One region of the Bradyrhizobium sp. SZCCHNRI20481 genome, then DNA from elsewhere that is predicted to be linked to it. Evidence: predicted binding sites of a transcription regulator. Region 1 holds the regulator's gene; the other holds the start of a gene.
What was found. The regulator HrcA, encoded in region 1, represses chaperone genes, less so after heat shock. The targets are predictions, from matches to a motif close to GTTAGCACTCNCNNNNNGNGAGTGCTAAC.
Positions count from the first base shown of each region.

Region 2: groES (co-chaperone GroES) is a predicted target of HrcA. The motif match lies at 1,255-1,283, and genes of this name have one in related genera.

Region 1 covers NZ_JAUEUE010000025.1:38,421-41,832, forward strand. The annotation lists gene QX132_RS31315 (hypothetical protein) at 1-253, shown strand, start outside; gene grpE (nucleotide exchange factor GrpE) at 418-1,038, opposite strand; gene hrcA (heat-inducible transcriptional repressor HrcA) at 1,171-2,259, opposite strand; gene rph (ribonuclease PH) at 2,444-3,157, shown strand; gene rdgB (RdgB/HAM1 family non-canonical purine NTP pyrophosphatase) at 3,154-3,412, shown strand, end outside.
Region 2 covers NZ_JAUEUE010000004.1:38,864-42,275, forward strand. The annotation lists gene QX132_RS06990 (protein phosphatase CheZ) at 1-403, shown strand, start outside; gene QX132_RS06995 (hypothetical protein) at 545-1,051, opposite strand; gene groES (co-chaperone GroES) at 1,383-1,679, shown strand; gene groL (chaperonin GroEL) at 1,801-3,412, shown strand, end outside.

The sequences.
Region 1 (3,412 bases):
CACCACCATTCCGGGCGTCCGCGAAGCGCGCATCACGATGTCCGAGCCGATCCGCATCGACGGCCAGCCGGCCTACGAGACCCGGCTCGAAGCCACCAGCGGCAAGGACAATACGCCGGTGACCGTGGTGCAATGGCTGCGCTTCGGCGGGCCGAATACGCTGCGGATCATCGGCAGCGCGCCGCGCGATCAGTGGTCGGTAGCCTTCCCGCGCTTCCGCGCCGTCCGCGACGGCATCCAGCCGAGAGGCTGAGCCCAACTCGGTATCCGGACGCCGCGGTCTCATCGGCCGCGGTCCACTTGCCGCGACATGAACTACAAACTCGCGCCGACAAACAAGAAGCCACGGGCATCACCGCCCGTGGCTTCTTCGTTGGACTGACAGGACGGCAGGAGAAGGCCTGCCTATGCTCGCCGTCACGCGGCGCTGTTCGACTGATCGTTGCTCGGCGCGGGCGCCGCCTTCGCGCCACCCTTGGACACGCCGACCAGCGCGGGACGCAGGATGCGCTCGCCGATCATGAAGCCGGCCTGCACGACCTGCACCACGGTGCCCGACGGCACCGACGAATCCGGGACCTCGTACATCGCCTGCTGGAAGTTGGGGTCGAACTTCTGTCCCGTCGGATCGAACTTCTTGACGCCGTTCTTCTCCAGCGTGTTGAGCAGCGAGCGCTCGGTCAGCTCGACGCCCTCGATCAACGATTTGAGGCCTGCATCGGCATTGGCGCGTGTCTCGGCCGGCACGGCATCGAGCGCGCGCTGCAGATTGTCGGCGATGTCGAGCACGTCGCGCGCGAAGCCGGTGATGCCGTACATGCGTGCATCGGCGACTTCACGGGCCGTCCGCTTGCGCAGGTTCTCCATCTCCGCCAGCGTGCGCAGCATCTTGTCGCGCGCGTCGGCCGCCTCCTTGGCAAGGGCCTCGGCCGAGCCGGTCTCAGGATCGTCGGGCATGATGTAGGGCTTGGAGACGACGGGGTCGCTGGCCTGCGCCGGGTTTTCCGGATCATTCTTGTGCAGGTCGGGATCGGTCATGGACAGACTCGCAAGTTCGGCTGACGGGTTTTGGGGGTATGGGGCGGGATATCGTGCTTTGAACGTCGAAAATCAAGCGCAGCCTGACCATCGCGCCCGGAGGCGCTGTCCGCGGGTTAATCATGTCACGCGTCAGCCGCCCAGCAGCCGGCTGACCAGACGCGCGGCATAATCGACCGTCGGGATCACCCGGGCATAGTTGAGCCGGGTCGGACCGATGACGCCGAGCACGCCGACGATGCGACCCGTGGCGTCGGAATAGGGCGATACGATCGTCGACGAGCCCGACAGCGAGAACAGCTTGTTTTCCGAGCCGATGAAGATGCGGACACCTTCCGCGCTCTCTGCCCGTCCAAGGAGATCGACGACGCCGCGCTTGGTCTCGAGATCGTCGAACAGCCGCCGCACGCGCTCGAGATCTTCGAGCGCATGCAAGTCCTCGAGCAGGTTGGCGTGGCCGCGCACGATGAGCTGCCGCTCGTCGCTGTCCCCTCCGGACCAGCTCGCGACACCGGCGGCGATCACCTTCTGCGTCAGCAGGTCGAGCTCGGCGCGATCATGCGCCAGCGCCGTCTCGAGCTCGAGCCGTGCTTCCGCCAGCGTCCGGCCTCTGATGCGGGCATTGAGGAAATTCGACGCCTCAGTCAGCGCCGAGGATGGCACGCCCGGCGGCAGAACCAGAACCCGGTTCTCGACCTGCCCGTCCTCGCCCACCAGCACGACCAGCGCACGCTCGGGCTCGAGCCTGACGAACTCGATGTGCTTCAGCCGGGTGTTGGATTTGGCGGTCAGAACCACGGCAGCGGCACGGGTCAGACCCGACAGCCGGGTCAGCGCCTCGTCCAGGGCGGCCTCGACCGATTGCGCCCGCCCGACCGCGGCGAGCTGGCTCTGGATCGATTGCTGCTCAGCCTCGGTCATGTCGCCGACCTGCATCAGGGCATCGACGAAGAAACGCAGGCCGGCCTCGGTCGGCAGCCGGCCGGCCGAGGTGTGCGGCGCGTAGATCAGGCCGAGCTGCTCGAGATCGGCCATGACGTTGCGCACCGAGGCCGGCGACAGCGGAACCGCGATCAGCCGCGAAATGTTGCGCGAGCCGACCGGCTCGCCGGTCGCCAGATAGCTTTCGACGATCTGCCGGAAGATCTCGCGCGAGCGCTCGTTGAGCTGCGCCAGACCGGCCGGCGGTGTCATCAGGTTGATCGGATCGTGGTGGGCCACCAGATGCTCTCCTCGCAGCTGCCTATAATGTGTCCATGCGGCGGCTCGGTGGCAAGCCGGTCGTCGCGCGCTCTCGGGCGCGACGAGGCCATGATAAACCCTTGATAAGCCCTTGCCGCTGCCGGTCGCGGCTCCTACAAGGCCGGTCAAAGTCGGTCTTTCGCGCGCTTTCACGGAGAGAATCATGCGGCCGAGCCGCCGTGCACCGGATGAACTGCGGGCCGTGAGCCTGGAACGCGGCGTCGTCAAATACGCCGAGGGCTCCTGCCTGGTGAAGTTCGGCGACACCCATGTGCTGGTCACCGCCACGCTGGAGGACCGGCTGCCGCCCTGGCTCAAGGGCCAGGGGCGCGGCTGGATCACGGCCGAATACGGCATGCTGCCGCGCGCCACGCTGGAACGGACCCGGCGCGAGGCCTCCGCCGGCAAGCAGACCGGTCGCACCGTCGAGATCCAGCGTCTGATCGGCCGCTCGCTGCGCACCGCGATCGACCTGGAAGCGCTCGGCGAGCGCCAGATCACGGTCGATTGCGACGTGCTGCAGGCCGACGGCGGCACGCGCACGGCGTCGATCACCGGCGCCTGGGTGGCGCTGGCCGACTGCATCAAGTGGATGAAGTCGCGCAACATGATCAAGACCGAGGTGCTGCGCGCCAACGTCGCCGCGATCTCCTGCGGCATCTACAACGGCACGCCGGTGCTGGATCTCGACTACGCCGAGGATTCCGAGGCGGAGACCGACGCCAATTTCGTCATGACCGGCGACGGCCGCATCATCGAGGTGCAGGGCACGGCGGAGAAGACGCCGTTCACCGAGGCCGAGCTCCTGGCGCTGATGGCACTGGCCCGCAAGGGCGTGGCGCGACTGGTCGACCTGCAGAAGATGGCGGTCGCGTGAGTAGCGGTCATCGCAAGCTCACGGGGCGCCTCGTCATCGCGACCCACAATCCCGGCAAGCTTGCCGAGATGCGGGAGCTGCTCGCTCCCCATGGCGTCGAGGCGGTGTCGGCCGGCGATCTCGGCCTGGACGAGCCGGACGAGACCGGCGAGACCTTCCAGGCCAACGCCCGCATCAAGGCGGTCGCCGCGGCCAAGGCCGCGCAGCTTCCTGCCTTTGCCGACGATTCCGGCATCGTGGTTCATGCGCTCGATG
Region 2 (3,412 bases), on a different contig from region 1:
GCTCGGCGCGGTCGTCGGCGGCACCGAGCAGGCGACGCAGCAGATCCTCGAAGCCGCGGAGGCGATCGACCAGGCCGCCAGCGCGCTGTCCAAGGTGGACTCGGCCGACCAGCAGAAGATCCTGAGCGAAGAGATCCAGGAGCGGGTGGTCTCGATCTTCGAGGCCTGCAACTTCCAGGACCTGACCGGCCAGCGCATCAACAAGGTCATGACCACGATGAAGTTCATCGAGCACCACATCGTGGTGATGATGGACATCTGGGGTGGCGTCGACGCCATCAAGGCGCATACGCCGCCGATCGTCGACCACCGCGAGGGCGACGCCAGACTGCTGAACGGCCCGAAGGCGGAAGGCGACGTCGGCCACGCCTCGCAGGACGACATCGACGCAATGTTCAACTGACGTCATCCTGCCTGACCGGCGGCCACGCCGGCCAGGGATGGCACCGAGCAGCACCAAGCAAAACGCCGGCGCTTTCGCCCGCGTTTTTCGTTTGGCTTTTGGGTGTGGCCGGGGGCTTGTCGCGAGGGCTTCGCCCGGATCTCAGGCGCGCGGTCCGCAGCGGACGTAGACCATCGTCTGGTAACGGGTCGCCGCATCCTTGTCGACGAAGCGGGTGATCAGCACACGGCCGTCAAAGGAGACGACCTCGCGGTCCTGCTCGCCGCCGGGCGGTCCGGCCGGGCCGATATAGTTCTTGCCGCTGGCCGAGCCCTTCAGGCGCAGCTCCTGGGGGGTCGCCTGGTCGGCCAGATGCATCACGACACCGCCGGACGTGCCCGCCCCGATGACATAGGGCTGTTTGCACTGCGCCAACGCCATCTTCTCGGTGCGCGGACGGTCGTTGGGGTTGTTGTAAGCTGCGAGACCCCATTTGCCGACGAGATCCTCGGGGCGGATCGTCGCCGGAACCTCGGGCTCGACCGGCGCCTCGGTCTGCATGGGGGGCGACGGCGACAGGCTGAAGCCCGTGCACGCTCCCAGAAGCATCGTGAGCGCCGACGCGATCGCGAGATTGGCAACCGGCCGCGCGCACCGTGAACTCGTCATGGCATCCCCTTAGGAACAAGATCGTGGCTGCCCCGTCCGGCAACCAAACCCAAAACGCTCGTCAGAGCAATGACGTCGGATGACGACGCCGCTCCACTAACATGTCTGGCCCGGGACAACATCCCCTAACAGCCTCAAGAACGGCTTAACTGCCGGCCGTTGCTTGACAGGAACAGCCGCAAGCCATATTTCCCCGAGCGGTCTTTAGCACTCGGAGGGCGCGATTGCTAAGGCTGCGAGCCAGTTGGCGCCAAGTGGGCGTCAAATGTGGCCGCATTCAGATTTCCTCCGACAGCAACAACTTATCCAAGCACCCCAAAAGGGATCCGTCATGGCCAAATCGAAGTTTCGTCCCCTGCACGACCGCGTCGTGGTTAAGCGCATCGACGCCGAAGAGAAGACCAAGGGCGGCATCATCATTCCCGACAGCGCCAAGGAAAAGCCCTCGCAGGGCGAAGTCGTCGCCGTCGGCCCGGGCGGCCGTGATGAGAGCGGCAAGCTGATCCCGATCGACGTCAAGGTCGGCGACCGCGTGCTGTTCGGCAAGTGGTCCGGAACCGAGGTCAAGCTGGACGGCGAGGAGCTCCTGATCATGAAGGAGTCCGACATCATGGGCGTCGTCGCCTGATCCCGACCTGCCGGGGGCGGCGATCAGCCGCCCCGGGCGAAAATGCTCTGCAACCTCGTTCCGGCGACAGACGGGCGATCACGCCCCTCGCCGTCGAGGTCTACTCCAGGAGAATTTTGAAATGGCAGCCAAGGACGTCAAATTCGCTGGCGACGCACGCGACCGCATGCTGCGCGGCGTCGACATTCTCGCCAACGCCGTCAAGGTGACGCTCGGCCCGAAGGGCCGCAACGTCGTCATCGAGAAGAGCTTCGGCGCTCCGCGCATCACCAAGGACGGCGTCACCGTCGCCAAGGAGATCGAGCTGGAGGACAAGTTCGAGAACATGGGCGCGCAGATGCTGCGCGAGGTCGCCTCCAAGACCAACGACACCGCCGGTGACGGCACCACCACCGCGACCGTGCTGGCCCAGGCCATCGTGCGCGAGGGCGCCAAGGCGGTTGCCGCCGGAATGAACCCGATGGACCTCAAGCGCGGCATCGACATCGCGGTGGCCGCCGTGATCAAGGACATCGAGAAGCGTGCCAAGCCGGTCGCCTCGTCCTCCGAGGTCGCCCAGGTCGGCACCATCTCCGCCAATGGCGACGCCGCGATCGGCAAGATGATCGCCCAGGCGATGCAGAAGGTCGGCAACGAGGGCGTCATCACGGTCGAGGAGAACAAGTCGCTCGATACCGAGGTCGACATCGTCGAAGGCATGAAGTTCGACCGCGGCTATCTCTCGCCCTACTTCGTCACCAACGCCGAGAAGATGACCGCCGAGCTCGACGACGTCTACGTGCTCTTGCACGAGAAGAAGCTGTCCGGCCTGCAGGCCATGCTGCCGGTGCTCGAAGCCGTGGTACAGTCGGGCCGTCCGCTGCTGATCATCGCCGAGGACGTCGAGGGCGAGGCGCTGGCGACGCTGGTCGTCAACCGCCTGCGCGGCGGCCTCAAGGTTGCCGCCGTCAAGGCGCCGGGCTTCGGTGATCGCCGCAAGGCCATGCTCGAGGACATCGCGATCCTGACCGGTGGTCAGTTGATCTCGGAAGATCTCGGCATGAAGCTCGAGAACGTCACGGTGAAGATGCTCGGCCGCGCCAAGAAGGTCGTGATCGACAAGGAGAACACCACGATCGTCAACGGCGCCGGCAAGAAGGCCGACATCGAGTCGCGCGTCGGCCAGATCAAGGCGCAGATCGAGGAGACCACCTCGGACTACGACCGTGAGAAGCTGCAGGAGCGTCTGGCCAAGCTCGCCGGCGGCGTCGCGGTGATCCGCGTCGGCGGCGCGACCGAGATCGAGGTCAAGGAGAAGAAGGACCGCGTCGAGGACGCCCTCAACGCGACCCGCGCTGCGGTGCAGGAAGGCATCGTCCCCGGCGGCGGCGTGGCGCTGCTGCGCGCCAAGAAGGCGGTCGGCCGCATCACCAACGCCAATTCGGACGTCCAGGCCGGCATCAACATCGTGCTGAAGGCGCTCGAGGCTCCGATTCGCCAAATCTCCGAGAACGCCGGCGTCGAAGGCTCGATCGTGGTCGGCAAGATCCTGGACGAGAAGTCCGAGACCTTCGGCTTCGACGCCCAGACCGAAGATTATGTCGACATGGTCGCCAAGGGCATCATCGACCCGGCCAAGGTGGTCCGCACCGCGCTGCAGGACGCCTCGTCGGTCGCCGGCCTCCTGGTCACCACCGAGGCGATGGTCGCCGAGCTGCCGAAGGACGCAGCTCCCGCGATGCCGGCCGGCGGCG